One region of the Enterobacter pseudoroggenkampii genome, then DNA from elsewhere that is predicted to be linked to it. Evidence: riboswitches for the same ligand, from Rfam matches in the RefSeq annotation. Region 1 holds a riboswitch; the other holds the start of a gene.
The links. Region 1 has a riboswitch for cobalamin ahead of OTG14_RS03645 (cobyrinic acid a,c-diamide synthase CobB). Riboswitches for the same ligand answer to the same signal wherever they lie in the genome.

Region 1 (16,070 bases):
CGCGCAGTTGGGGCTGCTGTGGTTGTAGCGGTCGCGCCAGCCGACGCGCAGCGCGCGGGAGGGATCCTCGCGGCATAGCCACGCCGCAACGCTCAGTAAGAGCCAGCTCAGGCGCGCGGGGATAGCGTTCGCCACGTCATCCATACGGGCGCTGACCATGCCGATCGCGCGGTATTTTTCATGCTTGTAGCCCACCATTGAATCGAGGGTATTCACCGCCTTATAGGCCATCGCCAGCGGCGCGCCGCCCAGCAGGAGGAAGAACAGCGGGGCGATAACGCCGTCGACCGTGTTCTCCGCGACGGTCTCCACCACCGCCCGGTTGATCTGTTCCGGCTGAAGCTGAGAGGTATCGCGCCCCACTATCCAGGAGAGCTTTTCGCGGCTTTCATCAAGGTCGCCTGCCCGCAGCGGGCGTTCAACGTCCCGCGCGGCGTTTGCCAGACTGCGCCCGGCCAGCACGGTAAATATCATCCACACCTCAATCGCCCAGCCCAGCCAGGGATGCACCCACCGTCCGAACGCCAGCACGCCCCAGGCTATGCCCCAGGTCAGCCCCACGACGGCCAGCCACATGACGCCGCCGCCAATGCGTAACGCCGCGTCGCTATGGCAGCAGCGGCGTACACCCCGCTGCACCGCATTGATCAGGTTGCCTATCCAGCGCACCGGATGCGGCCAGTGTTGCGGGTCGCCGATGATGACATCGAGCAGCCACGCGACGCACCATGCCATCAGGGTCATAGCGCCCCCCTCGCCGCCGTCAGCCAGCGGCTGAGCATCGTGGGGCGTTGGGCAAAGTGGAGGTGCAGGTAGCTTGCGAACGTGTTGCCAACCTGCCAGCCCCCCGCCCATTCCTGCATCGTCACGCCATCACGCACTTTGCGGCACGCCAGTACCGCAGGGGTTTGGGGGGAGAAGTCAGAATAGTGAAACTCATGCCCTCGCAGCACCTCCCCGCTATCGGCCAGCAGCGTGGGCTGGCGCGCCTGCGCCTCACAATAGCCAAAACGGGTCAGCCGTTTACCCATCCTGCTGTGGCCGGGGATAATATTGGCCATCCGGTGGGTAACCCCCTCGCTATCTTCCAGCGTGCTGCCGAGGTACATCAGCCCACCGCATTCGGCGTAGATCGCCACCCCGCGACGATGCGCCTCCCGCAGGCTGGCGAGCATCGCGGTGTTTTCCGCAAGCCGTGCCGCATGCAGCTCCGGGTAACCGCCCCCGAGCCAGACCATCTGGCAGTCAGGTAAGCGGCTATCGCGCAGCGGGCTAAAGCGGATAATGTCGACCCCGGAACGTTCAAGCAGCGTGATGTTATCCGGGTAATAGAAGTTGAAGGCCTCGTCATCGGCCATCGCGAGCGTTAACCCGCGCCCGGCGTCCCCGTCAGGGCGCGCGGGCCAGGCGCCCTGCGGCAGCGACGCCATCTGGCTGAGCGCGAGAAGTTGTTCGATATCCAGCGTACGTTCGAGAATGGCGGCAAAATTTTGCCAGGTCTGCGGGTCTGCGGCCGACTCCCGGGCGGTGACCAACCCAAGATGGCGCTCGGGCAAACCGACGCCCTCAACGTGCGGCACATAGCCCAGGACGGGTAGCGTGCAGTAGTGCTCAATGGCCGTTTTGAGCAGCTGATAATGTGATTCGCTGTTGACGCGATTGACAATCACCCCGGCAATATTGAGGGTAGGGTCGAACCGCTGAAAGCCCATTACGGTCGCGGCAATCGACGTAGATACCGCCTTGCCGTCCACCAGCAGAACCACCGGACAGCCCAGCTGTTTTGCCATCGCGGCGGTGCTGCAATAGTTCGGATCGGTGCCGTAGCCGTCATACAGCCCCATCACGCCTTCAATGACCGCGATATCCGCCTGCTGCATATGCTCGCAAAACAGCGCGTTGAGTATTGGCTCAGGAAGCATGAAGCTGTCGAGGTTGCGGGAGGAGGCGCCGCTGACTTTGGTATGCCAGCCGGTATCAAGATAGTCAGGGCCCACTTTATACGGCTGGACGCGTAATCCACGCTGTTTTAACAGACTCAACAGGCCAAGCGTCACCGTGGTTTTACCACAACCGCTTCCGGTACCTGCCAGAACAAACGCGTACTGCTTTGCCGCCATGACCCCGATCCTGTCCAGGGTGGTTGGGAGGTATAGATACACGTCGTCCCAGTCTTTCGACTGTATGATGCATCAGTACAACCCACTTCCCACCGAAGTTGTTGAACGTTCCCGACAGGCAGGTCTTCTGGCTTAGCGTCCTCCTCGCCCGTCCTTCCCAATCTCACGATCAGTGGTCATTACGGGGTCGTCAGCATCACAGCAGCGGGGGCTGCGGGGGATTGTCACCCCCTTCCCTGCCACAAATGTGGCAAAACCTGTCGGCTTACATTATGAGAAAGAGTTCGTTCTCAAAACAGCAATGCTATTTGCGGCGCTTCAATTCACCTTAGGCAAATACTTAACCACAAATGAAAACCATGCTGAGTAAAACGTGGCGCCAGAATAATTGACACCTTTCTCAATAACTCAACGTTTTATCACAAAAAATAAAAAGCAAAGATAATCACGCTTAAAATCTCAATATTTATTGTTCTATGACAAGTTATTGCACTACTTGATATTTTTTCATTTTATTGTGATCAAAATTCATCAGGATATTAAAGCCCGGTAAAAACATAATATTGCTGTTCAACGTAAGTCAGTGTGATTTCATTGATGCATTACGCGTTCAGCAGGATCGCAAAATAATATGGAGACTATCCAGGTCGGAATTTGCGGTATATCAAGGTAAGAGGAATATCCTCATGACACTATGCTCCAGAAATTTCTGACCAGTAAGGTGGAAACGTGGCTGTTGCGCAGTGCCCCGCGTCGTGCGGTGAGCTTATCCAGGGCTGGATTTTGGGCAGTGAGAAGCTGGTCTCCTGCCCTGTCGAATGGTACAGCACCGTTGAGGTGAGCCACGGCTCACCCGTGGCGGATGAACGCCCGCTTTCGCGCGCGATGGTCGAGCGATTGTTGCAGCACTGGCATTATCCGGCGCAGCTAAGCCAGGATATCCGCATTGACGTGCACTCGACCATCCCGGTTGCCAAAGGGATGGCCAGCAGCACCGCGGATATCGCCGCCACCGCCGTCGCCACCGCCCACCATCTGGGGCGTCAGCTCGACGAAAGCACGCTGGCAACGCTTTGCGTTTCGCTCGAACCCACCGACAGCACCGTGTTTCGCCAGTTGACCCTTTTCGACCATAACGACGCTTCCACGCAGATCGCCTGCCACGCCCAGCCCGCTCTCGACCTGCTCGTTCTGGAAAGTCCGCAAACGCTGCGTACGGCAGATTACCACCGCATCCCGCGTCAGGCGGGGCTACTGGCCGGTGCGCCAGCGCTGGAACGCGCGTGGGGAAAAGTCCAGGAGTCCTGCATAACGCAAAACCCTTATCGGATGGGCGAAGCGGCCACCCTCAGCGCCATCGCCAGCCAGACGCTGTTGCCTAAACCGGATTTTGACGCACTGCTCTCACTGGTGGAGGAGTGCGGTATTTACGGGGTGAACGTGGCGCACAGCGGTAGCGTCGTGGGTCTGATGCTGGACAGAAATAAAGACGATGTCGATTATGTGAAATGGCTGCTGGTAAAAAAACAGCTCACCCGCCACTGGCCTGAACAACACCTGCTGCGGATGGTAAAAGGCGGCGTGACGCTACTCTGATAGCAGCCTGTGCTGAATGAGCCACTCGACCTGCTGCCTGACCTCTTGCTCGTGCTCCTGCGCTAAAGCCTGCTGCAGCGGAGCATGCCGGAAGAACGCGGCCCAAAATGCACGCTTGCGCTCCCGGTCACCGCATGCGCGATTAATCCGTTCACGCAGCGTCCCCGCCAGCCGCACGCTTTCCCGCATGCCCGGAGGAAGGTGGGCTGCGACATGCGCTTTGAGGATCTTGCTGTACACCGGCGCGTTGCCCCCGCAGCTCAGCGCAATAATGACCGGCGAATGGTCGATTATGGCCGGTGAGATAAAGGTGGCAGCAGAAGGGTCGTCCGTGACATTGCAAAAGATACGCTCCGCGCTGGCGGCCGCGGCGACCTGACGATTCACCTGCGGATCGCTGGTCGCGGCAATGACCAGCCAGCACGACTGCAGATACTGCGGCGAAAACGTCGCCGGAAACCACTCGATGTCACCGCTCGCGTGCAGGCTGGCGAGTTCCGGCGTCAGGGTGGGCGCAACCAGATGCAGCACCGCCCCGGCCGCCAGCAGCCCCTTCGCCTTATGCGTCGCCACCTGCCCGCCACCGACGATCAGGCAGCGTTTCCCCTTCAGGTTGCAAAAAATCGGGAAATAGTCCATCGCCTTAGCCTTGTAAAACGTGAGTCAGCGCGGCAATAAACCGGCGGTTCTCCGCCTCGGTACGCACGGCAATCCGGTAGTAGTCGCGATCGAGCCCTGGATAGTTTTCGCAGTGGCGGATAAGGATGTGATGGCCGAGCAGCGCCGCCTTCAGGTCGAAACCCGGACGCAGACAGCGGAAGAAAATAAAGTTGGCCTGCGGCTTCCAGACCGCCAGCGATGAAAAGCGCGCCATCGCCTGCCACAGGAAATCCCGCTCCCGGGCGATAAAGGCGTGGCTGCGAGCAATATAGTCCTCATCCGACAGCAAATATTGCCCCACAAGCGCCGAGAAGGCATTCACGGACCAGGGCTCACGGGTGCGTTTCAGCTGGTGAATGGTTTGCGTATTGCCGCTCAGCAGATACCCAAGACGCAGCCCGGGAATAGCAAAAAACTTGGTCAGGGATCGCAGCAGGTAAAGATAGCGTGACTCCGCCAGCCGCGGCGCCAGCGTGGAGCCCTGCGGCAGAAAATCGATGAACGCCTCATCCACAATCAGCGCAATCTGCAGCGATTCGCACAGTGAGGCCAGCCGGTCGAGAAGACCGGCATCAGGCATGAGTCCGGTAGGGTTGTTTGGCGTCGCGATAAACAGGCAATCGGGCCTGTGCGCGCGAACGGCGTCCAGTATGGAAACATCCACCTGGAACCCGTTCTGCTCACTCAGCGCATAGTCAATTATCTCGCAACCCTGCTGCTGTAATGCCCGGCGATATTCGGCGAAGCCCGGTACCAGCAGCATCGCCCGGCGAGGGGCAAGCGTTCGCACCAGGCCATAGATCAGCTCCGTTTCGCCATTCCCGGCAATCGTCTGGTCATAGTCACACCGGCTGGCGGTGGCCAGCGCCTGATGAAGATGGCGGTATTCAACGTCCGGGTACTGCATGATGATATCCAGGTGGGACACAATGAGCGACCTGACGCGATCGGGCAGCCCTAACGGATTGATGTTCGCGCTAAAGTCCACCAGCAGCTCGGGATCGATCCCCAACTGCAGCCCCGCTTCCAGAACGTTACCACCATGCTCACTCATTCGTTTCACTCGTCCATTTCGAAAATGTCAGGATAACATCAGACAACAATCTGATTCAGCGCGATATGTGATGCGGTAAACGCCAGTATCTCCTGCAGGCTGACCACCTCACCAATGACGATAAGCGCCGGAGCATGCAGTTTTTGACGTTCAACCTCGAGGTGGATATCGGTCAGCGTACCTTTGGCGATCTGCTGACGAGACTGGCTGGCATACATCACCACCGCTACCGGCGTTTCAGCGGACATGCCTCCCTCGATGAGCTGCTGGCAGATTTCCGTCAGCCGCGTCATTCCCATCAGAACGATCAGCGTTCCGTTGATTTGCGCCAGGGCATGCCAGTTTTGCGGGTCGTTCCCCTGGCACATATGACCGGTCACAATATGAAAGCTGGAGGCGTAATGACGGTGCGTGACCGGGATCCCGGCATAGGCCAGTCCGCCAATCGCGGAACTGATCCCCGGCACAATTTCGAACGTCAGGCCGGCTTTCGCCAGCTGCTCGGCCTCTTCGCCCCCGCGGCCAAAAACGTAGGGGTCCCCGCCTTTCAGGCGCACCACCTGGCGCCCTTCCCCGGCATGCTTGACCAGCAGGGCATTGATTTGTTCCTGAGGCACCGGATGATGGCTTGGGGTTTTACCGACATCAATAATCAGACAGCCTGCCGGAGCCTGAGCCAGAAGTTCAGGGTTTACCAGGCGATCGTGAACAATCACCTCCGCATGGCGGATACAGTGCAAACCTTTTACCGTAATCAAAGATGCATCGCCAGGCCCTGCCCCTACAAGCCAAACCTTCCCTTTACTCATCGTTATATCCTCAGATTAAATATTTAAAGACGCAAGAAAGCGGGTAATTAAAATTAGTGCTGAATTATACATCCCCTCCACACGTCAAAAATTTGATGTATTTATCACTCTTTCTTAATTTTACGAATGGCGTTTATGACCAATATCAATAAAACAGTGAATACCGCCTTCCCTCTGCCATTACGACATTATTGCTTTGGTCATCATGCTTAAAAAAACATATAAATCGCCTTCAGCAATAAAACAGGCGCGCGATCACAAATATTAAAATGGTTTTGTCAGCGACGTTTACAGACAAATATCAACCCTAAAATAAAGCGCACACAAGTAACTGATATAAAACATTTTTCAATGCAACACCATTACCATCATCATTTTTGGAAGGATTTTTTGAAAATAGATCAATTGCATCCCTTTCGTCTTCAAAACACACTCCAAAACCATTAACAGACCCAATGTACATTAACCGTTTTTAATACCCATTTTATTTTCACTATCAGCCCTACAGAGGATTACCCATGAAGAAATCAACACTTGTTATTGGCGTCATTGGTGCTGACTGCCATGCGGTAGGCAATAAAGTTCTGGATCGTGTTTTTACTTCCCATGATTTTCACGTCATCAATCTTGGTGTGATGGTGAGCCAGGATGAATATATTGATGCGGCCATCGAAACGGGTGCTGATGCTATTGTCGTTTCATCCATCTACGGCCATGGCGACATCGACTGCCTGGGGCTGCGCGAGCGCTGCATCGAACGCGGTATCGGCGACATTCTGCTTTTTGTTGGCGGTAACCTGGTCGTGGGTAAGCACGATTTCGCCGATGTCGAAGCCAAATTCAAAGAGATGGGTTTCAACCGCGTGTTCGCTCCGAGCCACGACCTGGAAGACGTCTGTCAGCTGATGGCGAACGATATACAGCAGCGTCAGCGCGTTGAAGAGCTCTGTCTTGAAGAGGGCTTCTGATGCAAATCGTCTCAGTCGACATTGGTTCGACGTGGACCAAAGCCGCGCTCTTCACGCCGGAGGGTGATGCGCTAACGTTGGTCAACCACGTTCTGACCCCGACGACGACCCACCATCTGGCGGAGGGTTTCTTTACCAGCCTGAACCAGGTGCTAAACGTTGCCGATGCGCGACCGTTGCTGAACAGCGGGGACGTTACGCTGAAATACTCGTCGTCGGCAAAAGGCGGGCTCGCCGTTGCCGCAATGGGTCTGGTGCCGTCAATAACCCTGGAATCAGCCAAAGTCACCGCCCATTCAGCGGGTGCCAAAATCGCCCAGTACTACTCGTACAAACTGAACCGTCACGATATCCAGGCGCTGGAGGACTCCCCGCCGGACATTCTGCTGTTCACGGGCGGTACGGACGGCGGCGAAGAGAGCTACGGACTGGCCAATGCCCGCGCGCTGGCTGCGTCAACGCTGGACTGCGCCATTATTTACGCCGGAAATCGCGATATTCAGGACGACGTGCAGGCCATTCTTGGCCACAAAGATCTGATCGTGGTCGACAACGTTTTGCCTGACCTCGATCACCCGAATCCGTATGCCGCCCGCAAGGCTATCTGCGATGTCTTTCTCTCCCGCATCGTGAAGGGGAAAGGGCTGGACGTTATCGTCGGGGAAACCGGCGAAGAGCCGATGCCTACGCCGTGGACCGTCTACGAGCTGGTGAAAGCGATCAGTGATGTCGACAGCGCGTGGAAAGAATTCATGCTGATCGACATGGGCGGAGCCACCACCGACGTCTATTCCGCCAGCGCCAACATGCTCTCCCCGGATACCGTCCTGCACGGCGTGCCTGAGCCGTTTGTGAAACGCACCGTAGAGGGCGACCTCGGCATGCGCGTCTCGGCGGTGGTGGTTGGCGAAAGTACGCAGGAACTGGTGAACGCGGTGTTCACCCACCAGCCTCAGCGCAGGGAAGCGTTCTATGGCTATCTGCGCCATCTGGTCGCGCATCCGGACTACCTCCCTGCTACCGAAGAAGAAAAGCATTTCGACACGCTGCTGGCCGGGCTGTGCGTGGGGTACGCCAGCGAGCGCCATGCCGGCACCAAAAAACAGGTCTGTACCTGCGTAGGCAACGTCGATTTGCAGATGGGGCGCGATCTGACCACCGTGCGCAAAGTGGTGGGTTCCGGGGGATGGCTCTCCCGTGCCAGCCAGTTCGATATTCACCGCTGGCTGAAGTACCGCGAGCTGGACGACGGCAGCAGACGCGTTCTTTTACCCGGGCAGTTTGACTATTACCGCGATGCAAAAGGTCTGCTTCCTCTGCTGGCGAACGTCGCCAGGCTGGACCCGCAGGCGGCGGCTCGCACCAGTATTCAATGTTTAACCCTATAAAACCTAAGGCAGCAACGAATGGAACTTCGAAATAAAAAGCTAACCCATGACGAATTCATGACTGAGCGGCAACAGGTCTTACAGACCTGGCAAACCGGCAAGGACGTTGAGAACTTCGAAGATGGCGTGAAGTACCAGCAAACCATTCCTGAGCAAAAACGCTTTTCTCACGCCCTACTGAAGGCGGACCAGGAAGGTAAAACCCTGAGCCAGCCGCGCGCAGGCGTAGCGCTGATGGATGAACATATCGCCCTGCTCAAAACGCTGCAGGAAGATTGCGATTTGCTGCCCAGCACCATCGATGCCTACACCCGTCTGAATCGCTATGAAGAGGCGGCGGTAGGGATCCAAAAATCCATCGAAGCGGGCACCTCCAAACTTAACGGCTTACCGGTCGTCAACCACGGCGTCGCCGCCTGCCGCCGCATGACTGAAGCGCTGGAGAAACCGATTCAGGTACGTCACGGCACGCCGGATGCGCGCCTGCTGGCGGAGATCGCGATGGCCAGCGGCTTTACCAGCTATGAAGGCGGCGGTATCTCCTACAACATTCCGTACGCCAAGCGCGTCACTCTGGAAAAATCTATCCGCGACTGGCAGTACTGCGACCGTCTGATGGGCCTGTACGAGGAGAACGGCATTCGCATTAACCGTGAACCGTTTGGTCCGCTGACCGGCACCCTGATCCCGCCGTTTGTGTCCCACTCGGTGGCGATTATCGAAGGTCTGCTGGCGCTGGAACAGGGCGTGAAGTCAATTACCGTCGGCTACGGCCAGGTCGGTAGCCTGACGCAGGATATCGCCGCGATTCAGGCTCTGCGCGAGCTGTCCCACGAATATTTCCATAACCACGGTTTTGACGATTACGAGCTGAGTACCGTCTTCCACCAGTGGATGGGCGGCTTCCCGGAAGATGAGTCGAAAGCGTTTGCCATTATCTCCTGGGGCGCAGCGGTTGCCGGTATGTCCGGGGCGACCAAAGTGATCACCAAGAGCCCGCACGAAGCGTTCGGCATTCCGACCGCCGCCGCAAATGCCCAGGGGCTGAAGGCCTCGCGTCAGATGCTCAACATGGTCAGCGATCAGAAGTTCCCGCCGTGCGCCGCCGTCGAGCAGGAAGTCGAGCTCATTAAGAGCGAAGTCCGCGCCGTGCTGAAGAAAGTCTTCGAACTGGGCAACGGCGATGTCGCGCGCGGGACGGTGCTGGCGTTTGAAGCGGGCGTGCTGGACGTACCGTTCGCCCCTGCCTCCTGCAACGCAGGCAAAATTCTGCCGGTGCGTGATAACGCCGGTGCCATTCGCGTGCTGGAAGCCGGTGCGGTTCCGCTGCCGAAAGATATCCTCGCCCTGCATCACGATTACGTCGCCGAGCGCGCGCGTTTTGAAGGCCGTAAGCCCTCATTCCAGATGGTTGTTGATGACATCAACGCGGTATCCCACAGTAAATTAATAGGAAGACCATAATGAAAATTAAGCAGGCCCTTTTCACCGCAGGCTACTCCTCGTTCTATTTCGACGATCAGCAGGCCATCAAAAACGGCGCCGGTCATGACGGGTTTATCTATACCGGCAATCCGGTAACGCCTGGATTTACGTCCGTTCGTCAGGCGGGTGAATGCGTATCCGTACAGCTGATTCTGGAAAACGGCGCGGTGGCGGTGGGCGATTGTGCAGCGGTGCAATATTCAGGGGCAGGCGGTCGTGATCCGCTGTTCCTGGCTGAACACTTCATTCCGTTCCTCAACGATCACATCAAGCCGCTGCTGGAAGGCCGTGACGTTGACCGGTTCCTGACGAATGCCCGTTTCTTTGACGAACTGCGTATAGACGGCCATCTGCTGCATACCGCCGTACGCTATGGTCTGTCGCAGGCGCTGCTCGACGCGGCGGCACTGGCGACCGGCCGCCTGAAAACGGAAGTCGTGTGTGATGAATGGCAGCTGCCGTGCGTTCCGGAGGCCATTCCGTTATTTGGTCAGAGCGGCGACGACCGCTATATCGCCGTCGACAAGATGATCCTCAAAGGCGTTGACGTACTGCCACATGCGCTTATCAACAACGTGGAAGAGAAGCTGGGCCTGAAAGGGGAAAAACTGCGGGAGTATGTGCGCTGGTTATCCGACCGCATCCTGAGCCTGCGCACCAGCCCGCGCTATCGCCCGACGCTGCACATTGACGTGTACGGCACCATCGGTCTGATTTTCGATATGGATCCGGTACGTTGCGCCGCCTATATCGCCAGCCTCGAAAAAGAAGCCCAGGGCCTGCCGCTGTACATTGAAGGGCCGGTGGATGCGGGTAACAAGCCGGATCAGATCCGCCTGCTGACCGCCATCACCCACGAGCTGATGCGTCTGGGTTCCGGCGTGAAAATCGTTGCCGATGAGTGGTGTAACACCTATCAGGACATTGTGGACTTCACCGATGCGGGCAGCTGCCACATGGTGCAGATTAAAACCCCGGACCTGGGCGGTATTCACAACATCGTTGATGCGGTGCTGTATTGCAACAAGCACGGCATGGAAGCCTATCAGGGCGGTACCTGTAACGAAACGGAAATCAGCGCCCGCACCTGCGTGCACGTGGCCCTCGCCGCTCGCCCGATGCGCATGCTGATCAAACCGGGCATGGGCTTCGATGAAGGTCTTAACATCGTGTTTAACGAAATGAACCGCACCATCGCACTGTTGCAGACTAAGGATTAAAAGATGGCACGTACATTTAAGATCTTATCGCCAACGGCTATCCTGGGCTATGGCTTCCCGGAAGAGAGCTTTCGGAAGGCCATGGAAGCGTCGCCGGATCTTATTGCGGTCGACGCAGGCTCTTCCGACCCTGGCCCCCACTACCTGGGGGCAGGTAAGCCTTTCACCGACCGGGCGGGGGTAAAACGCGATCTACGCTATATGATCGTGGCTGGCGTTAAGCACAACATTCCGGTGGTGATCGGTACCGCCGGTGGGTCCGGCGCCGCGCCTCATCTGGAGTGGTGCCGCCAGATAATCCTTGAGATTGCTCAGGAAGAGAAACTCTCATTCTCCATGGCGCTGATCCCGTCGGATGTCGATAAAGCCACCGTGCATCAGGCGCTGGATGACGGGAAAATCACCGCCCTGGATTTCGTCCCGGAACTGACCCACGAGGCTATCGAAGAGAGCACCTATATCGTGGCGCAGATGGGTATCGAGCCTTTCCAGCGGGCGCTGGCGGCCGGGGCGCAGGTGGTGCTGGGCGGACGGGCGTACGATCCGGCCTGCTTTGCCGCGCTGCCCATCATGCAGGGCTTCGATGAAGGTCTGGCGCTGCACTGCGGTAAGATCCTCGAGTGCGCGGCGATTGCCGCTACGCCGGGGTCCGGCTCCGACTGCGCGATGGGCATCATTGACGATAACGGCTTTACGCTGAAAACGTTTAATCCGAAGCGTAAATTCACCGAAACGTCGGCGGCGGCGCACACCCTGTACGAGAAATCTGACCCGTACTTCCTGCCGGGGCCGGGCGGCGTTCTGAACCTGAAAGGGTGCAGCTTCAAAGCGGTCAACGAGGGCGAAGTGTACGTCAGCGGTTCCCGCCACGAAGAAACGCCGTACGCGCTGAAGCTGGAAGGCGCCCGCCGGGTCGGCTTCCGCTGCCTGACCATTGCCGGTACGCGCGACCCGATCATGATTGCCGGGATCGATAATATCCTAGAAGAAGTGCAGGTCAGCGTGAAGCGCAACCTCTCGCTGAATGACGACAGCATCCGCATGACGTTCCACCTGTACGGAAAGAATGGCGTGATGGGCAACCATGAGCCGATGCAGTCCGCCGGGCACGAACTGGGTATTTTGCTGGACGTAGTGGCCCCCACCCAGGATATCGCCAACAGCGTCTGTTCGCTGGTGCGCTCTACCCTGCTGCACTACGGCTATGAAAACCGGATCGCAACAGCGGGCAACCTCGCGTTCCCTTTCTCCCCTTCCGACATTCAGAGCGGCCCGGTGTATGAGTTCTCAATCTACCACCTGATCGAAGCGAGCGACGCGCTGCGTTTTGATTTCCACCTCGAGCAGGTCACGCCAGAAGGAGTTCAGCTATGAAACAGGGTATTTGCTCACTGGCGCAGGTCATTCGTTCTAAAAACGCCGGACCGTATGAGCTGGTTCTGGATATTTTATTTAAAACGCGTGAAGACTATCAGCGGGTAAAAGCCTCGGAGCAATTAACGCCGCAGCTTATTGCCCGTTTATATAACGTCAAGCCTGACTTTATTCATCGCATTATCTGGTTCGATCCGGCCAATGCGGTCAAAATCGTCATGCCTCGCGATATTATCTCCGGCAACGTCGGTGACAATGATGTCTATGGTGCCCAGCAGCATGCACCGTTATTAAGTATCGAGTTTGATCTGTAACACTACAAATACAACAGCGTCCATTGGGATATAGATATTTGCTGTATCACTGTATTCCAGATAATTCATGCGGTTGGTCACAACAAACGTGCGTCTGAGCGGTTCATCAGGGCTCAGGCGCACGCGACCCTACACATTAACCAACCTTTATCCGATGGAGTAAACATGAAAAAAATAAGCTTAACGAAAATGATCATATTAGGTTTGATACTCGGCATGATTGCCGGGGTGGTCATTAATAATATGGCATCAGCAGATACAGCAAAAACGTACGCACAGGATATCTCTATTTTCACCACCATATTCTTACGCATGGTGAAAATGATTATTGCCCCGCTGGTCATTTCCACCCTGGTGGTCGGTATAGCCAAAATGGGTGATGCTAAAACGCTTGGCCGTATATTCTCCAAAACCTTTTTCCTCTTTATTTGCGCCTCGCTGCTGTCCATCGCCCTGGGGCTGGTTATCGTCAACATCTTCCAGCCTGGCGCAGGCATTAACTTTGTTCCCCATGACGCCGGGGCCGTTGCGGCCGTTCAGTCCGAGCCGTTCACGCTGAAAGTGTTTATCTCTCACGCGGTACCGACCAGCATCGTTGATGCGATGGCCCGCAACGAGATTCTGCAAATCGTGGTGTTCTCGATTTTCCTCGGCTGCAGCCTGGCAGCCATTGGTGAGAAAGCCGACCCCATCATTAAGGTGCTCGACTCTCTGGTGCATGTGATGCTGAAGCTGACGGGTTACGTCATGCTGTTTGCCCCGCTGACCGTATTTGCCGCGATCTCCGGACTGATTGCCGAACGCGGTCTGGGCGTGATGGTCAGCGCCGGTATTTTCATGGGTGAGTTCTACATGACGCTCGGCCTGCTGTGGGCGATTCTGATTGGCCTGTCCACGATGATTGTCGGTCCGTGCATCAGTCGTCTGACTAAAGCGATTCTCGAACCTGCGCTGCTGGCCTTTACGACCTCAAGTTCAGAAGCGGCTTTCCCGGGCACGCTGAACAAACTGGAAAAATTCGGCGTCTCCTCCAGGATTGCCAGCTTTGTCCTGCCCATCGGCTACTCCTTTAACCTGGTCGGCTCAATGGCCTACTGCTCGTTTGCGACCGTGTTTATCGCCCAGGCGTGCAACATCGAACTGAGCATTGGCGAGCAGATCACCATGCTGCTGATCCTGATGCTGACCTCTAAAGGGATGGCGGGCGTGCCGCGCGCATCGATGGTGGTTATTGCCGCCACGCTCAACCAGTTCAACATTCCGGAAGCGGGTCTGATTCTGCTGATGGGCGTCGATCCGTTCCTCGACATGGGCCGTTCCGCCACCAACGTGATGAGTAACGCAATGGGTGCCGCTATCGTCGGTCGCTGGGAAGGCGAGCACTTCGGCGCCGGCTGCCGCGGCAAGGTTCCGGCCAAAGAAAGCACTGCTTCAGAAACTGAAATCGCCATGTATTGATTACAAAGGCCAACCGTGGTTGGCCTTTCGTCTTCCGATGTACAGGAAAGCCCCATGAAGATAAACATTTTCGGCGTCAGCCTCTTATCCGTCAGCCTGATGTTTAGCGCTGCCACGCTGGCGCAAACCGCGCCGGACTATGCGCAGCTGCTTGAACAGGCTCACCAAAAATTCAAAGGTAATCATGAGGGGAAGGTCGCCGACTACATCCCTGCCCTGGCGACCTATAGCCCCGACAATTTCGCCATCACCCTCGCCACGGTCGACGGCAAGATTTACCAGGTTGGCGATGTGAAAAAAGCGTTTCCAATGGAGTCGCTGAGCAAGGTTTTCACCCTGGCGCTGGCGATGGAGCAGCGCGGTCCGCAGGAGGTACTGGATAAACTCGGCGCCAGTGCGACCGGTCTGCCCTTCAACTCCGGTTTAGCCATTGAGCTGACCAAAGGTGCGCCGGAAAACCCGCTGGTGAATGCGGGGGCGATGAGCACGGTTAGCCTGATTGAGGCGAAAGATAAGACTGACCGCTGGAACACGATCCTCAATAACCTGAACGCGTGGGCCGATGCCTCGCTGACCGTCAACGAGCCGGTGTTCAAATCGGAAATGGAGACCAATCAGCATAACCAGGCGCTGGCGATGCTGATGGCCTCCTACAACAGCTTTTATGGCGATACCCGGGAAGCCGTCGAAATCTACACCCGCCAGTGTTCCGTAGACATCACCGTTGAGCAGCTCGCCAAAATGGGCGCGGTGCTGGCAAACAAGGGCAAATCGCCTTTCAACGGTAAGCAACTGCTGAATGAACGCTACGTGCCGCAGGTTCTGGCGGAAATGGCGATTGCCGGGCTGTACGACGGCAGCGGCAAATGGCTGTACACCGTTGGGATCCCGGCGAAGAGCGGCGTCGGCGGTGGCATGGTTGCCATCGTGCCCGGTCAATACGCCATCGCGGTCTACTCGCCACCGCTGGATGCCGCCGGGAATAGCGTCCGCGCCCAGCAGACGATTGCGTATGTTGCCGGGGCGACGCAGGCCAGCCTCTTTTTAGCCCATTGACTGTGATTTTGTCAGCCGGGCGCGGCAGCTGCGCCAGCGCCCGGCAAAAACAACCACAAAGTGAGAAGTACTATGTCTAAACCATTTGTCTGGCAGGAACTGTTTGTTCAGAGTAACGATACGACGGAATATGAACTCCTCAGCACACAGCACGTTACGGTGACGGAGTTAGAGGGCGAGGAGGTCATTAAGGTGGCGCCTGAGGCATTGACCCTGTTGGCACAGCAGGCCTTTTATGAAGCCTCATTTTTCCTGCGCGCCGGACATTTAACGCAGATAGCCAGCATCCTGCATGACCCGCAGGCCAGCAGTAACGATAAGTATGTCGCCCTGCAGCTGCTGCGCAACGCCGAAGTGTCGGCAAAAGGCGTCCTGCCAAACTGTCAGGATACCGGCACGGCCACCGTTGTGGCGAGCAAAGGCCAGCACGTCTGGACCGGCGGTGATGATGCCGAAGCGCTGAGCAAAGGGATTTATACCACCTTTAGCGAGTGTAACCTGCGCTACTCGCAAAACGCACCGCTGGACATGTATACCGAGGTTAATACCCAAACCAACCTGCCGGCGC
Region 2 (16,070 bases), on a different contig from region 1:
TTCGGTGTGCTTGCGAAAGAGACGGCAAAAGTAGTTGCTGTCCGTAAATCCGCAGCGTGTGGCGATATCTTTAATTTTGAGATCGTAGCCTTTCAGCAGCTGACGCGCATGTTCCAGGCGCGTTTTTGTTAAATATTCATTGAATCCGACGCTGCCGACTTTCTGGAATAGATGGGAAAGGTAGTTTGGTGAGATGTAGAACGCCTGTGCCACGGATTCGCGAGTTAACAAAGAGGCATAATTTTCTTCGATATAGCTCCGAACGGCTTCGAACAGTGCCCGGCTGCGGCTGTCAGTGTGAATTTCACTGCCAAGCAGATCCCGGCAGTGGCTGAGCAGGCTTAAAACTACCAGCCTTGCTGTGTCTTGTTCCTCAGGCTGCATCTGTAATTCGGTGAGCGTTTGCAGAAGAAAAGCCCCCGTTCGCGGACCACGTCGGGCAACCTGGAGTTGTTGTAAGAGCACATTGTCACGCTGTAACTCGATTGTAAGCTGCTGCTTACCGAAATGTATGCTCATGACGTGAGGCGCAGGATGCGTGGTTTGTCCAAAAAAAGAAAAAATCGCCTCGCTGGGGGTACCAAGGGTAATACGGAGGCAGGGATATGTGCGGGGATGCTGTTCAGCCAGCGCTGAGAAATGAATCTGACCCAGCGGTAACGTGCGGTTCACCAAGTCAGTCAAAATCTGGGTGATATCGGAATGCATAAGGAGACTACCGAAATTTGCCGGGTGGCGCTAACGCTTACCTGGCCTACTTAACGTAGGCCCGTGCAAGCGTTAGCGCCGCCGGGCATAAAGCATTAGCCGGTGTTACGCATACCCGCCGCAACGCCCGCAATCGTCACCATCAGCGCCTGTTCAACGCGCGGATCCGGCTCTTTACCTTCTTCTTCCGCCAGACGCGAACGGTGCAGCAGCTCTGCCTGCAGGACGTTCAGCGGGTCGGTGTAAATGTTACGCAGCTGAATAGACTCTGCAATCCACGGCAGGTCTGCCATCAGATGTGAGTCGTTGGCGATGTCCAGCACCACTTTGATGTCGCCTTCCAGCAGTTCGCGCAGCTCTTTACCCAGCGCCCACAGTTCAGGTTTCACCAGACGCTGGTCGTAGTATTCCGCCAGCCACAGGTCAGCTTTCGAGAAGACCATCTCCAGCATCCCCAGACGGGTAGAAAAGAACGGCCAGTCGCGGCACATGGTTTCCAGCTCGTTCTGTTTGCCGTCTTCCACCACTTTTTGCAGCGCAGCACCGGCGCCCAGCCAGGCGGGCAGCATCAGGCGGTTCTGCGTCCAGGCAAAGATCCACGGGATCGCGCGCAGAGACTCTACGCCACCGGTTGGGCGACGCTTCGCAGGACGTGAGCCCAGCGGCAGTTTACCCAGCTCCTGCTCAGGGGTGGCTGAACGGAAGTAAGGGACGAAATCTTTGTTTTCACGCACGTAGCCGCGGTACAGATCGCAGGAGATAGCCGACAGCTCGTCCATGATATGGCACCAGGAGGCTTTCGGCTCCGGCGGTGGCAGCAGGTTGGCTTCCAGGATCGCGCTGGTATAGAGCGACAGGCTGCTGATGGTCACTTCCGGCAGGCCGTATTTGAAGCGGATCATCTCGCCCTGCTCGGTGACGCGCAGGCCGCCTTTCAGGCTTCCCGGCGGCTGCGACAGCAGCGCTGCGTGCGCCGGTGCGCCGCCACGGCCAATTGAACCACCGCGTCCGTGGAACAGGGTCAGTTCAATACCGGCTTTCTCGCAGGTTTTGATCAGTGCGTCCTGCGCCTGATATTGCGCCCAGGATGCTGCCATCACGCCCGCGTCTTTCGCGGAGTCGGAATAGCCAATCATCACCATCTGTTTGCCCTGAATAAAGCCGCGGTACCAGTCGATATTCAACAGCTGGCTCATGACGTCGTTGGCATTGTTCAGGTCGTCGAGGGTCTCAAACAGCGGGGCGACCGGCAGGGCGTAGTCGATTCCCGCTTCTTTCAGCAGAAGGTGAACGCCAAGCACGTCGGACGGGGTCTTCGCCATGGAGATCACATAGGCGGCCACCGATCCTTTCGGCGCATCAACGATCGCTTTACAGGTGTTGAGCACTTCGCGGGTTTCGTTGCTTGGCTCCCAGTTGCGCGGCAGCAGAGGGCGCTTCGAGTTCAGCTCGCGGATCAGGAACGCCTGCTTGTCAGCTTCGGACCAGCTTTCATAATCGCCGATGCCGAGATAGCGGGTCAGCTCGCCCAGCGCTTCGGTATGACGGGTACTTTCCTGACGTACGTCGATACGCACCAGCGGCACGCCGAAACACTTCACGCGACGCAGGGTGTCGAGCAGTTCGCCGTTAGCGATGATACCCATCCCGCAGGCCTGCAGTGATTTATAACAGGCGTAAAGCGGCTCCCAGAGCTGTTCGTTCTGGCTGAGCAGGCCTTCTGGTTTTGGCAGGCGCTGGCCTTTCAGGCGTGCTTCCAGCCAGGCCTGAGTGGCCATCAGCTGACCACGCAGCTTTTTCATCAGGAAACGGTACGGCTCGCTGGCGCCTTCTTCGCCGGCGAGCGCGCGCAGTTCTGGCGTCGCTTCAACCATCGACAGCTCGGAGATCAATACCTGAATATCTTTCAGGAACAGATCGGTCGCTTTCCAGCGGCTCAGCAGCAGGACGTGGCGGGTGATTTCCGCGGTCACGTTCGGGTTGCCGTCGCGGTCACCGCCCATCCAGGAGGTGAAGCGCACCGGAACAAAATCAACCGGCAGGCGGTAGCCGAGGTTCTCTTCCAGCTGTTCGTTCAGCTCGCGCAGGTAGTTCGGTACCCCTTCCCACAGGCTGTTTTCCACCACCGCAAAACCCCATTTGGCTTCGTCGACCGGGCTTGGGCGATGCTTACGAATTTCATCGGTGTGCCAGGACTGGGCAATCAGCTGGCGCAGACGGCGCATCAGCTGGTTGCGTTCGTAGTCGGCAATGTCTTTGTTATCCAGCTGCTTGAGGCAGTTGTTCACTTCCACCATTTTGTGGATCAGAGTGCGACGGGTAATTTCGGTTGGGTGTGCGGTCAGCACCAACTCCAGCGAAAGCGACTCCACCGCTTTTTTGATGGTGGCTTCGTTGAGGTCTGGCTGGTCTTTCAGTTTACGAAGGGTGCGGGCAATGACTTCCGGGTTGCTGGCCGCTTCGCCGTTTGGCGAAATGCTGTGGTATTGCTCAGCGGTGTTGGCCAGGTTCAGGAACTGGCTGAATGCGCGTGCAACGGGCAGCAGCTCATCGTTAGAGAGGTTCTGCAAGGTGGTGAGCAGCTCCTGACGACTGGCCTCGTTACCGGCGCGGGAAGATTTAGACAGCTTGCGGATGGTTTCAACGCGGTCGAGGATGTTCTCCCCCAACGCATCTTTGATGGTATCTCCAAGCACTTTGCCGAGCATACTGACATTACTACGCAACGCGGAATATTGTTCGTTCATAAAAACCCAGTCACCCCATCATTTTTGTTTATGCCCAGGCGAAAATCTTCTGGACATTATTTTGTCATCTCCCTTTATAAAGCCACGTAAAACCCCCGTCGTCAATTGCTGCGAAAACGGTTCAGCAAACGAATAAATGCGGGCAATTTACGAAATTTAATTCGCATTGCGTCAGATAAGAGATGCTTATGGGAATGTGACGGAGATCATGCGATTTGTTGCCCTCACCCTAACCCTCTCCCACAGGGAGAGGGGACTCTTCGGTATGGTTTTAATGCCAGCAGAAGTGATGCACAACCTGGGTAATCAGTTCGCGGGTGGGTTTGATAAAGCGGGTTTCCAGATATTCATCCGGCTGGTGGGCCTGGTTGATGGAGCCAGGGCCAAGGACCAGGGTAGGGCACAGCGTCTGAATAAACGGCGCTTCGGTGCAGTAGTTCACCACGTCGGTTTTCTCACCGAGCAGTTTTTCCACAACTTCAACCAGCTGATGGTCCGGCGGGCATTCGTAACCCGGGATCGGTGGGTGCAGCTCGGAGACCGTCAGACGGCCCGGCCAGCGCTCGCTCACCGGGGCCAGCGCCTCATTCAACAGGCCGTCAAGATCGCTCAGGGTCATGCCCGGCAGCGGGCGGATATCCATGTGCAGTTCGCAGCAGGCGCAGATACGGTTGGAGGCATCACCCCCGTGCAGGCTGCCGAGGTTCAGCGTCGGATACGGCACGGTGAACGCCTCGTAGTGATAGCGTTCTTTCAGATCGTCGCGCAGGGTCATGATGCGGCCGATGGCGTCATGCATCAGCTCGATGGCGTTCACGCCGCGCGCCGGATCGCTGGAGTGGCCGGACTGGCCCAGCACGCGCACGGCGGTAGAAATATGGCCTTTGTGCGCGCGGATCGGCTGCAGCGACGTTGGCTCACCGATAATGGCGCAATCCGGGCGAATCGAGGTGTTTTCAGAGAAGTAGCGCGCCCCCGCCATGCTGGTTTCTTCATCGGCGGTCGCCAGAATGTAGAGCGGTTTTTTCAGCTTCGTCACGTCCACATCACGCAGCGCGTCGAGGATAAAGGCGAAGAAGCCTTTCATGTCGGCGGTGCCCAGACCGTAGAGCTTGTTGTCGTGCTCGGTCAGGGTGAACGGATCGCGCGTCCAGCGGCCATCATCAAACGGCACGGTGTCGGTATGACCGGCCAGCAGCAGGCCGCCCGCACCGGTTCCGGTGCTGGCGAGCAGGTTAAATTTGTGGCGAGTGCCGGGGACGGGCTGAACCTCAACGTTAAACCCAAGATCGCTAAACCAACCCGCCAGCAGATTGATTAAAGACTCATTGCTCTGATCCAGCGCTTCTTCCGTTGCGCTGATAGACGGTGTGGCAATCAGGGCGCGGTAGATCTCGATAAATGGCGGTAAGTTCATTTTCATTGTTGACACACCTTAGGTCGTGATAGTATCAATATTCATGCAATAAATGTGAATAAAAATACATTAACGTTGAGCATAAAGGAACCCGATGTTGAATACGCTGATTGTAGGCGCTAGCGGTTATGCGGGCGCAGAGCTTGTAAGCTACGTGAATCGCCATCCACATATGACCATAACCGCTTTGACCGTGTCAGCGCAAAGCAATGATGCAGGAAAGTTAATTTCCGATTTGCATCCGCAGCTTAAGGGCCTGGTCGATCTGCCGCTACAGCCCATGTCTGACATCAGCGAGTTTACCGACGGCGTCGACGTGGTGTTTTTAGCCACCGCGCATGAGGTCAGCCACGACCTGGCGCCGCAGTTTCTGGCGGCCGGCTGCGTGGTCTTCGACCTCTCCGGCGCGTTCCGCGTTAACGACGGCGCGTTCTACGAAAAATATTACGGTTTCACCCATCAGCACCCTGATCTGCTTGAAAAAGCGGTGTACGGCCTGGCGGAGTGGAGCGCAGATAAACTGAAAGAAGCGGACCTGATTGCCGTTCCGGGCTGCTACCCGACGGCGGCGCAGCTTTCCCTGAAGCCGCTGATCGACGCGGGCCTGCTGGATCTGAACCAGTGGCCGGTGATCAACGCCACCAGCGGCGTGAGCGGTGCAGGGCGTAAGGCGGCAATCTCCAATAGCTTCTGCGAAGTGAGCCTTCAGCCGTATGGCGTGTTTAATCACCGTCATCACCCTGAAATCACGACGCATCTGGGCGCGGACGTCATTTTCACCCCGCACCTGGGCAGCTTCCCGCGTGGGATCCTCGAAACCATCACCTGTCGCCTGAAACCGGGCGTGACCAAAGAGCAGGTGAGCGAGGTCTTCACGCAGGCGTATGCGGATAAACCGCTGGTGCGCCTGTACGACAAAGGCGTGCCGGCGCTGAAAAACGTGGTCGGTCTGCCGTTCTGCGATATCGGCTTTGCCGTTCAGGGTGAGCATCTCATCGTGGTGGCCGCAGAAGATAACTTACTGAAAGGCGCTGCCGCACAGGCAATGCAGTGTGCAAATATTCGTTTCGGTTTCCCGGAAACGCAGGCTCTTATTTAAGGTGTGATGATGAACCCATTAATTATCAAACTCGGTGGTGTACTGCTGGACAGCGAAGAAGCGCTGGAGCGTCTGTTTACCGCGCTGGTGAACTATCGCGAATCACATCAACGTCCGCTGGTGATTGTGCACGGCGGTGGCTGTGTGGTGGATGAGTTGATGAAAGGGCTCAACCTGCCGGTGAAAAAGAAGAACGGCCTGCGCGTGACGCCTGCGGATCAGATTGACATCATTACCGGCGCGCTGGCGGGTACGGCGAACAAAACGCTGCTGGCGTGGGCGAAGAAACACCATATTGCGTCCGTGGGCCTCTATCTGGGCGATGGCGACAGCGTAAAAGTGACCCAGCTCGACGAAGAACTCGGCCACGTTGGACTGGCGCAGCCAGGTTCGCCTAAGCTGATTAACACGCTGCTGGAAGGCGGTTTCCTGCCGGTGGTGAGCTCCATCGGCGTGACCGAAGAGGGCGAGCTGATGAACGTTAACGCTGACCAGGCGGCGACCGCGCTGGCGGCAACGCTGGGTGCGGACCTGATCCTGCTCTCCGACGTGAGCGGCATTCTGGACGGTAAAGGTCAGCGCATCGCGGAAATGACGGCTGAGAAAGCCGAGCAGCTGATTGCTCAGGGCATTATTACCGACGGCATGATCGTCAAAGTGAACGCCGCGCTGGATGCGGCACGCACGCTCGGCCGCCCGGTGGATATCGCCTCATGGCGTCACGCGGAGCAGCTTCCGGCGCTGTTTAACGGCACGCCGATTGGCACGCGTATTTTAGCGTAATCGATTTAATGTTTTGTAGGCCCGGTAAGCGCAGCGCCACCGGGCAATGAAATTCAAAGATATTAAGGAAGCATGTTATGGCACTTTGGGGTGGGCGTTTTACACAGGCAGCGGATCAGCGGTTCAAACAGTTCAACGACTCTTTACGCTTCGACTACCGCCTGGCCGAACAGGATATTGTCGGCTCTGTGGCCTGGTCCAAAGCGCTGGTAACGGTAGGCGTACTGACCGCAGACGAACAATTACAGCTGGAAGAAGCGCTGAACAATCTGCTGGAAGAGGTGCGTCTGGATCCGCAGCAAATCCTGCAGAGCGATGCCGAAGATATTCACAGCTGGGTGGAAGGCAAACTGATCGACAAAGTCGGCCAGCTGGGTAAAAAGCTGCACACCGGGCGCAGCCGTAACGACCAGGTCGCCACCGACCTGAAGCTGTGGTGTAAAGATACCGTCGGCGAACTGCTGGCGGCCAACCGTCAGCTGCAGAGCGCGCTGGTGGAAACCGCGCAGAACAACCAGGACGCGGTGATGCCGGGTTATACCCACCTGCAGCGCGCGCAGCCGGTGACCTTTGCGCACTGGTGTCTGGCCTACGTTGAGATGCTGGCGCGTGATGAAAGCCGTCTGCAGGATACCCTGAAACGTCTGGACGTCAGCCCGCTGGGCAGCGGCGCGCTGGCGGGTACCGCTTACGAAATCGACCGTGAACAGCTGGCAGGCTGGCTGGGCTTTGCCTCCGCCACCCGTAACAGCCTGGACAGCGTCTCTGACCGCGACCACGTGCTGGAGCTGCTCTCCAATGCGTCTATCGGGATGGTTCACCTCTCGCGCTTTGCCGAAGACCTTATCTTCTTCAACTCCGGTGAAGCCGGGTTCGTCGAGCTGTCCGACCGCGTGACCTCAGGTTCATCCCTGATGCCGCAGAAGAAAAACCCGGACGCGCTCGAGCTGATCCGCGGCAAATGTGGCCGCGTGCAGGGTGCGCTGACCGGCATGATGATGACTCTGAAAGGGCTGCCGCTGGCGTACAACAAAGACATGCAGGAAGACAAAGAAGGGCTGTTCGACGCGCTCGACACCTGGCTGGACTGCCTGCACATGGGCGCGCTGGTGCTGGACGGCATTCAGGTGAAACGTCCGCGCTGCCAGGAAGCGGCGCAGCAGGGCTATGCGAACTCTACCGAACTGGCGGATTATCTGGTGGCGAAGGGCGTACCGTTCCGTGAAGCGCACCATATTGTCGGTGAAGCGGTTGTGGAAGCCATTCGTCAGGGTAAACCGCTGGAGGATCTGGCGCTGGCCGATCTGCAGAAGTTCAGCGCGGTTATCGGGGATGATGTGTATCCGATTCTGGCGCTGCAGTCCTGTCTGGACAAGCGTGCCGCGAAAGGCGGCGTGTCGCCGAAGCAGGTGGCGCAGGCGATTGCGGATGCGAAAAACCGGCTGGTTTGAACCGTGCGGGCTGGTGCCCTCACCCCGGCCCTCTCCCACAGGGAGAGGGAGAAAAACGGAGCCTGGCTTAGCGCTGGGCTTTTTTTTTACGCAAAAAAAAAGCGGACCACGGGGTCCGCAAAAGTTCACGTTGGCTTTAGTTGTTCGAGTTTTGAGAGAAACTCGCTGACGGTGCGGGGACGTCAAGGGTCAAACACGTGCCGCCTCGTCTATGTGGTGTATTATTCAACAGAATGCTTGATAGGGATAATCGTTCGTTGCTATGCTATCTATCGCCATGAACTATCGTGGCGACGGAGGATGAATAATGAATATTCGTGATCTTGAATACCTGGTAGCGTTAGCCGAGCATCGTCACTTTCGCCGCGCGGCAGATTCCTGTCACGTCAGCCAGCCCACGCTGAGTGGCCAGATCCGCAAGCTGGAAGACGAGCTGGGCGTGATGCTGCTGGAGCGCACCAGTCGTAAGGTTCTGTTCACACAGGCAGGTCTTCTGCTGGTGGATCAGGCGCGCACCGTGCTGCGCGAGGTCAAAGTGCTCAAGGAAATGGCAAGCCAGCAGGGGGAGGCGATGTCCGGCCCGCTGCATATTGGCCTGATCCCAACCGTTGGCCCGTACCTGTTGCCGCACATCATTCCGATGCTGCACCAGACGTTCCCGAAACTCGAAATGTACCTGCACGAAGCGCAAACCCATCAGCTGCTGGCGCAGTTAGATAGCGGCAAGCTCGACTGCGCCATTCTGGCACTGGTAAAAGAGAGTGAAGCCTTTATTGAAGTGCCGCTGTTCGATGAGCCGATGATGCTGGCGATCTATGAAGATCACCCGTGGGCGAACCGCGATCGCGTGCCGATGGCCGATCTGGCGGGTGAAAAGCTGCTGATGCTGGAAGATGGCCACTGCCTGCGCGACCAGGCGATGGGCTTCTGCTTCGAAGCGGGTGCGGATGAGGATACCCATTTCCGCGCAACAAGCCTGGAAACGCTGCGTAACATGGTCGCGGCGGGAAGCGGTATAACGCTGCTGCCTGCGCTGGCCGTGCCGCGCGAGCGTAAGCGTGATGGCGTGGTCTATTTGCCGTGCATCAAGCCGGAGCCGCGTCGCACTATCGGCCTGGTATATCGTCCGGGTTCACCGCTGCGCAGCCGCTATGAGCAGCTGGCAGAGGCCATCCGTGGTTCGATGGATGGCCATTTCGACAGCGCGTTAAAACAGGCGGTTCAGGCCGTTTAGGGCCGCTACCCGGTAGGCTTCCGCCATGGTCGGGTAATTAAAGGTGGTGTTAACGAAGTACTCAATGGTGTTACCACCACCTTTCTGCTCCATTATCGCCTGGCCGATATGAATGATTTCCGCGGCGCGTTCACCAAAGCAGTGAATCCCGAGGATCTCTTTCGTCTCGCGATGGAACAGAATTTTCAGCGTACCCACGCTCATCCCCACGATTTGCGCCCGCGCCAGATGTTTAAACTGCGCACGACCCACCTCGTAAGGCACCTTCATAGACGTCAGCTGCTGCTCGGTTTTCCCTACGGAACTGATTTCCGGGATGGTGTAGATGCCCGTCGGGATATCTTCAATCAGATGCGCCGTCGCTTCGCCTTTCACCAGCGCCTGAGCCGCAATGCGTCCCTGGTCGTAAGCGGCTGAGGCCAGGCTTGGGTAGCCAATCACGTCGCCGACCGCATAAACGTGCGGCAGGGCGGTCTGATACATGCTGTTGACCTTCAGCTGACCGCGGCTGTCGGTCTCGAGTCCGATAATTTCCAGCTGCAGGGAATCGGTGTTGCCGGTACGGCCGTTGGCGTACAGCAGGCAGTCTGCTTTCAGCTTCTTGCCGGACTTCAGGTGCATGATCACCCCGTCGTCGCAGCCTTCGATCTTCTCGTACTCTTCGTTGTGGCGAATGACCACGCCGCTGTTCCAGAAGTGGTAGGAGAGCGAATCTGACATCTCCTGATCGAGGAACGCCAGCAGGCGGTCGCGGGTGTTGATCAGGTCAACTTTGACGTCCATTCCTCGGAAGATCGACGCATATTCGCAGCCGATGACCCCTGCGCCATAGATAATGACGTGGCGGGGTTCATGGTGCAGGCTCAGAATCGAGTCGCTGTCGTAGACGCGCGGGTGCGAGAAGTCCACGTCGGCCGGATGGTATGGGCGTGAACCGCAGGCAATTACAAATTTTTCAGCGGTAATAGTTTCAACCGACCCGTCGTGGCATTCGAGCGCCAGGGTGTGTTCATCCACAAAATGCGCGTTGCCCTGCAAAATTTCGCAGTGGTTACGCTCATAAAACCCCTGACGCATACGCGTCTGCTGGTTAATGACGGTATCCGCGTGATTCAGGATGTCGGCAAAAGATGAACGAAGAAGTCGGGAATGGTCGCTGTAAAGAGGGTTCTGGTTAAATTCGATAATGCGGCTAACGGCGTGGCGGAGGGCTTTCGAAGGGATGGTGCCCCAGTGGGTGCAACCGCCGCCGACATTATGGTAGCGCTCGATGACCGCTACTCTGGCTCCCTGTTTCACCAGACCCATAGCAGCGCCTTCGCCGCCGGGGCCGGAACCAATAACTATTGCGTCGTAATCGTAGGAATGTGGCATGGCAAGGCTTACCTGTTCTTATACATAAAAGCAACAGAATCATAACATCATTGCCAGAGTAACCCAATTATCGTTGTGCTTTTTTCCGGCAGTGGAGCACAAACCGCACGTAAACAATCATTCACAAAGCCAGGCAAACAGATTAATTTTATTCTCTGGTATAGTGCCATCAGGCCTTTGGAAGGATTCAACTATCGTGATGGGCGTAAGAGCACAACAAAAAGAGAAAACCCGGCGTTCGCTGGTGGAAGCCGCATTCAGTCAACTGAGTGCCGAGCGGAGTTTTGCCAGTTTGAGCCTGCGCGAAGTCGCACGCGAGGCCGGGATTGCGCCAACGTCCTTCTATCGTCACTTCCGTGATGTGGATGAACTGGGCCTGACCATGGTCGACGAGAGCGGCCTGATGCTGCGTCAGCTGATGCGCCAGGCGCGTCAGCGTATCGCCAAAGGGGGCAGCGTGATCCGCACCTCCGTATCGACCTTTATGGAATTTATCGGCAACAATCCCAACGCGTTTCGTCTGCTTCTGCGCGAGCGTTCGGGCACATCGGCAGCGTTTCGTGCCGCCGTCGCGCGCGAAATTCAGCACTTCATCGCGGAACTTGCCGACTATCTTGAACTCGAAAACCATATGCCGCGTGCGTTTACTGAAGCACAGGCCGAGGCGATGGTGACGATTGTATTCAGCGCGGGTGCCGAAGCGCTGGACGTCAGCATTGAACAACGCAAGCAGCTCGAAGAGCGACTGGTATTACAGCTCAGGATGATCTCCAAAGGCGCGTACTACTGGTATCGCCGTGAACAAGAGAAACTGGCACATCAAACCGAAGAGTGAAGGTGAGTAATGAAACAGTCAGGTCAGGATAAAGGGACGCTGTTGCTGGCATTGATCGCTGGCTTATCCATTAATGGTACGTTTGCCGCTATTTTTAGCTCAATCGTGCCGTTTTCGATTTTCCCGCTTATTGCGCTGGTGCTGACGGTGTACTGCCTGCATCAACGTTACCTGAACCGCACCATGCCGGTGGGGTTACCGGGGCTGGCCGCCGCCTGCTTTATTCTGGGCGTATTGCTGTACAGCACCGTGGTTCGCGCGGAATATCCGGATATCGGCTCTAACTTCTTCCCTGCGGTACTGTCTGTGGCGCTGGTGTTCTGGATTGGCTCGCGCATGCGTAGCCGTAAGAGCCAGTTACCAGAGTAAAGGGTTTTGTCATTGTAGGCCGGATAAGCGAAGCGTCATCCGGCTTTTTTGGCAGGTGGCGCTTCGCTTACCTGCCCTACAAGGCCACATTACTTCGCCGTGAGCAGTACACCGCACTCCATATGGTGCGTATACGGGAACTGATCGAACAGCGCCAGACGTTCAATATTGTGCGTCTGGCCTAATGTTTCGAGATTCTTGCACAGCGTCTCCGGGTTACAGGAGATGTACAAAATACGCGGGTACGCCTGCACCATCTTCTCTGTTTCGCTGTCCAGGCCACTGCGCGGCGGGTCGACAAAAATCGTCTCACACTGGTAGCTCTTCAGATCGATCCCTTCCAGGCGGTTAAACTGGCGAACGCCGTTCATGGCCTGGGTAAACTCTTCAGCGGCCATGCGAATGATCTGCACGTTGTCGATATGGTTAGCGGCAATGTTGTACTGCGCGGCGGCCACCGACGGCTTGGCGATTTCCGTTGCCAGCACGCGATCGAAGTTACGCGCCAGCGCCAGCGAGAAGTTGCCGTTACCGCAGTAGAGCTCAAGCAGATCGCCCGTTGACCCTTCCGTCGCCTTCAGCGCCCACTCCAGCATCTGCACGTTCATCGCGGCGTTCGGCTGGGTGAAGCTGTTCTCGACCTGACGGTAAACCATCTCTCTACCCGCTACCGGCAGGCGCTCGTCGATGTAGTCCTGATCCAGCATGATTTTGGTTTTGGTCGCGCGGCCAATCAGGTGAACGTTGATGTTCTGCGCACGCAGCGCATCGCGTAGCGCTTCCGCCTGCTCGCGCCACTCGTCGTTAAGCGCTTTGTGATACAGCAGAGAGACAATCGCCTGATTGCTTTGCGTGGTCAGGTAGTCAATCTGGAAAAGCTTGTTACGCAGTACCGGATTGTTACGCACACCGTCCATTATCAGCGTCATTAACTGGTTAATGAGCTCGCTCGCCGCCGGAAAGCTGTCCACGCGGATACGGGATTTTGTCTGCTGATCGAAAATGATGTGGTACAGGTCGTCACCGTCGTGCCAGATGCGGAACTCGGCGCGCATGCGGTAGTGGCTGACAGGAGAGCGGAACACCTCGGGAACGGGCGCGTTGAAAGGCGTCATCATACTTTGCAGGCGGACAACTTTCTCTGCCAGCTGCGCGTCGTACTGTTCTGTCGGGAGGTGTTCTGGGGTCATGATGCGTCCTGAGTGATAAAGAATTACGCGGCGATTGTAGGCATTGTTCAGGGGATGTCCAGATTTAATGGCCAATAGCTGTCTGGACATCCATACGTGTCTAATTGTAGCATTCTGTTTCCGGTCTCCTGAGAGTGAAAAGGGAATCCAGTGTAAATCTGGAGCTGACGCGCAGCGGTAAAGACTGGCGGGATGAGCGTTGTAGACACTGTGTAAATGGGAAGTCTTCATCCTTATATAGCCACCTAGCCCGAAGACCTGCCGGGATCACGTCGCATTTGGTTTCATCATCGCGTGCTATCGATGAGGCCTGCGGCATCCTTCTTATATTGTGGATGCTTTAACAATGATTAAAAAAGTATCGCTGTTGACGGCGTTGTCCGTCACGGCATTTTCGGGCTGGGCGCAGGACAGCGCCGACTCGTTGGTGGTGACGGCAAATCGTTTTGAACAACCGGCAAAAACTGTTCTGGCACCGACGTCCGTCGTGACGCGTGAAGACATTGAGCGCTGGCAGGCAAAGAGCGTGGTGGAAATCATGTCACGTCTGCCTGGTGTGGATATCGCGCAAAGCGGTGGAATGGGTTCGAACTCTTCGACTTTTATTCGCGGAACGGAATCTCGCCATGTGCTGGTGCTGGTTGACGGTATTCCTTTGAATAACGCCGGGATCAGCAACGTTCCCGATCTGAGCCAAATCCCGACCTCGCTGATTCAGCGTATTGAGTACATCCGTGGTCCGCGTTCAGCCCTGTATGGCTCCGACGCGATTGGTGGCGTGATTAACATCATTACCGGACGTGATAAGCCGGGTGCAGAAATCTCAGCGGGCGTTGGCTCTAAGGGATATCAGACCTATGATGGCGCCTTCCAGCAGGTGCTGGATAAAACCAAAATCACCATGGCCGGTAACTACACCTATACCCGGGGTTTTGACATCGCTGCAAAAGATGCGCCGCGCCAGCCTGACCGCGATGGCTTTATGAGTAAATCGCTGTACGGCTCCGTGGAACAGCAGATTACCGACAGCGTGAGCGGCTTCTTCCGTGGCTTTGGTTATGACAACCGCACCGCGTATGACGGTTACGATCACTACGACGCCAACTTTATGGTGGATGGACGACCTGATACTCGCCAGCTCTACAGCCAGAACTGGGATACCGGTCTGCGTTACAACCAGGGGATTTTCCAGTCACAGCTGGTGGCGGGTTACGGTCGCAGTAAAGATCAGAACTATGATCCGAAGAAAGGGCGTTACGCTGATTCCGCCACCATGGATGACGTGAAGCAGTACACCACCCAATGGCTCAACACCGTAGAAGTCGGTCACGGCAACATTGGCGCAGGTCTGGACTGGCAAAAGCAGAAGACCCAGGCTGGAACGGGCTATCTGGAGAAAGGTTACGAGCAACGCAATACCGGCGTGTTTGTTTCGGCGATGCAGCAGTTCAGCAGCGTGACGCTTGAAGCGGCGGCGCGTAATGACGACAACTCCAACTTTGGTAACCATGGAACATGGCAAACCAGCGCAGCGTGGGAGTTTGTGGAGGGCTATCGCGTCATTGCCTCCTACGGTACCGCTTTTAAAGCACCGACCATGAGCCAAATCCACAGTGCCTCTTACGGTAATCCGGACCTTAAACCGGAGGAGAGTAAGCAGTGGGAAGGGGGCTTTGAAGGCCTGACGGGACCGGTCAACTGGCGTATCACCGGTTATCGCAATGACATTGATAATCTTATTAGCAGCGATCCGCATACGTATCGTTACTACAACGTTGACGAAGCACGTATTAAAGGTGTGGAAGCGACGGCACAGTTCGATACTGGCCCGGTCGGACATCAGATTTCCTATGATTATGTCGACCCGCGTAATGCCAAAACCAACGAAGTACTGGCCCGTCGTTCTAAGCAGCAGGTTAAGTACCAGCTTGACTGGCAGGTATGGGATCTCGACTGGAACCTTGCCTACCGTTATCTGGGCACCCGCTATGATGTCGCGATTGATCCAGACACCTATTCGTCAGAACGCGTGAAAATGGGCGGTGTCAGTCTGTGGGATGTCGCAGTTTCGTATCCTGTCACCTCACATCTCACAGTTCGTGGTAAAATAGCCAATCTGTTCGATAAAGATTACGAGACAGTTTATGGCTACCAAACTGCAGGACGGGAATACACCTTGTCTGGCAGCTACACCTTCTAATCCGCGTCCCACCGTGCTGGTGTTTGATTCCGGCGTCGGTGGGCTTTCGGTCTATGATGAGATTCGGCATCTTCTGCCGGATCTCCATTACATCTACGCCTTCGATAACGTCGCTTTCCCGTACGGGGAAAAGAGCGAAGATTTTATTGTTGAGCGTGTGGTGGAAATCGTCACTGCGGTACAAAAGCGCTATCCCCTTGCGCTGGCCGTCATCGCCTGTAATACGGCGAGCACCGTTTCTCTTCCCGCCCTGCGTGAAAAATTCCAGTTCCCGGTTGTGGGCGTCGTTCCTGCAATAAAGCCTGCCGCGCGTCTGACGGCGAACGGCATTGTGGGCTTGCTGGCCACGCGAGGTACGGTAAAGCGTCCTTATACCCGCGAGCTGATCGACCGTTTTGCAAACGAATGCCAGATAGCGATGCTGGGTTCGGCTGAGCTGGTGGAGATGGCTGAAGCGAAGCTGCATGGCAAGGCGGTATCACTCGAGGAGCTGCGTCGTATTCTACGTCCGTGGCTGCGAATGCCCGAACCTCCGGATACCGTTGTGCTGGGCTGTACCCACTTCCCGCTATTACAGGAAGAGCTATTGGAGGTGCTGCCGGAGGGGACGCGCCTGGTGGATTCCGGTGCGGCTATTGCCCGTCGTACGGCCTGGTTGCTGGA

Region 2: another riboswitch for cobalamin. It lies ahead of btuB (TonB-dependent vitamin B12 receptor BtuB); the one in region 1 lies ahead of OTG14_RS03645 (cobyrinic acid a,c-diamide synthase CobB).

What each region holds. Positions count from the first base shown of each region.
Region 1 is NZ_JAPMLV010000001.1:753,596-769,665, reverse strand. It holds gene cbiB (adenosylcobinamide-phosphate synthase CbiB) at 1-744, opposite strand, end outside; gene OTG14_RS03645 (cobyrinic acid a,c-diamide synthase CobB) at 741-2,120, opposite strand; cobalamin riboswitch at 2,221-2,396, opposite strand; gene OTG14_RS03640 (L-threonine kinase) at 2,850-3,716, shown strand; gene OTG14_RS03635 (precorrin-2 dehydrogenase/sirohydrochlorin ferrochelatase family protein) at 3,708-4,355, opposite strand; gene cobD (threonine-phosphate decarboxylase CobD) at 4,360-5,430, opposite strand; gene cobA (uroporphyrinogen-III C-methyltransferase) at 5,469-6,239, opposite strand; gene glmS (methylaspartate mutase subunit S) at 6,758-7,207, shown strand; gene glmL (methylaspartate mutase accessory protein GlmL) at 7,207-8,595, shown strand; gene OTG14_RS03610 (methylaspartate mutase subunit E) at 8,614-10,059, shown strand; gene OTG14_RS03605 (methylaspartate ammonia-lyase) at 10,059-11,300, shown strand; gene OTG14_RS03600 (acyclic terpene utilization AtuA family protein) at 11,304-12,674, shown strand; gene OTG14_RS03595 (DUF4387 domain-containing protein) at 12,671-12,988, shown strand; gene OTG14_RS03590 (dicarboxylate/amino acid:cation symporter) at 13,154-14,446, shown strand; gene glsA (glutaminase A) at 14,501-15,502, shown strand; gene OTG14_RS03580 (class I fumarate hydratase) at 15,575-16,070, shown strand, end outside.
Region 2 is NZ_JAPMLV010000010.1:466-16,535, reverse strand. It holds gene OTG14_RS22855 (helix-turn-helix transcriptional regulator) at 1-708, opposite strand, end outside; gene ppc (phosphoenolpyruvate carboxylase) at 804-3,455, opposite strand; gene argE (acetylornithine deacetylase) at 3,727-4,878, opposite strand; gene argC (N-acetyl-gamma-glutamyl-phosphate reductase) at 4,967-5,971, shown strand; gene argB (acetylglutamate kinase) at 5,978-6,754, shown strand; gene argH (argininosuccinate lyase) at 6,832-8,205, shown strand; gene oxyR (DNA-binding transcriptional regulator OxyR) at 8,513-9,439, shown strand; gene sthA (Si-specific NAD(P)(+) transhydrogenase) at 9,413-10,813, opposite strand; gene fabR (HTH-type transcriptional repressor FabR) at 11,010-11,648, shown strand; gene OTG14_RS22810 (YijD family membrane protein) at 11,658-12,017, shown strand; gene trmA (tRNA (uridine(54)-C5)-methyltransferase TrmA) at 12,107-13,207, opposite strand; cobalamin riboswitch at 13,312-13,487, shown strand; gene btuB (TonB-dependent vitamin B12 receptor BtuB) at 13,554-15,407, shown strand; gene murI (glutamate racemase) at 15,352-16,070, shown strand, end outside.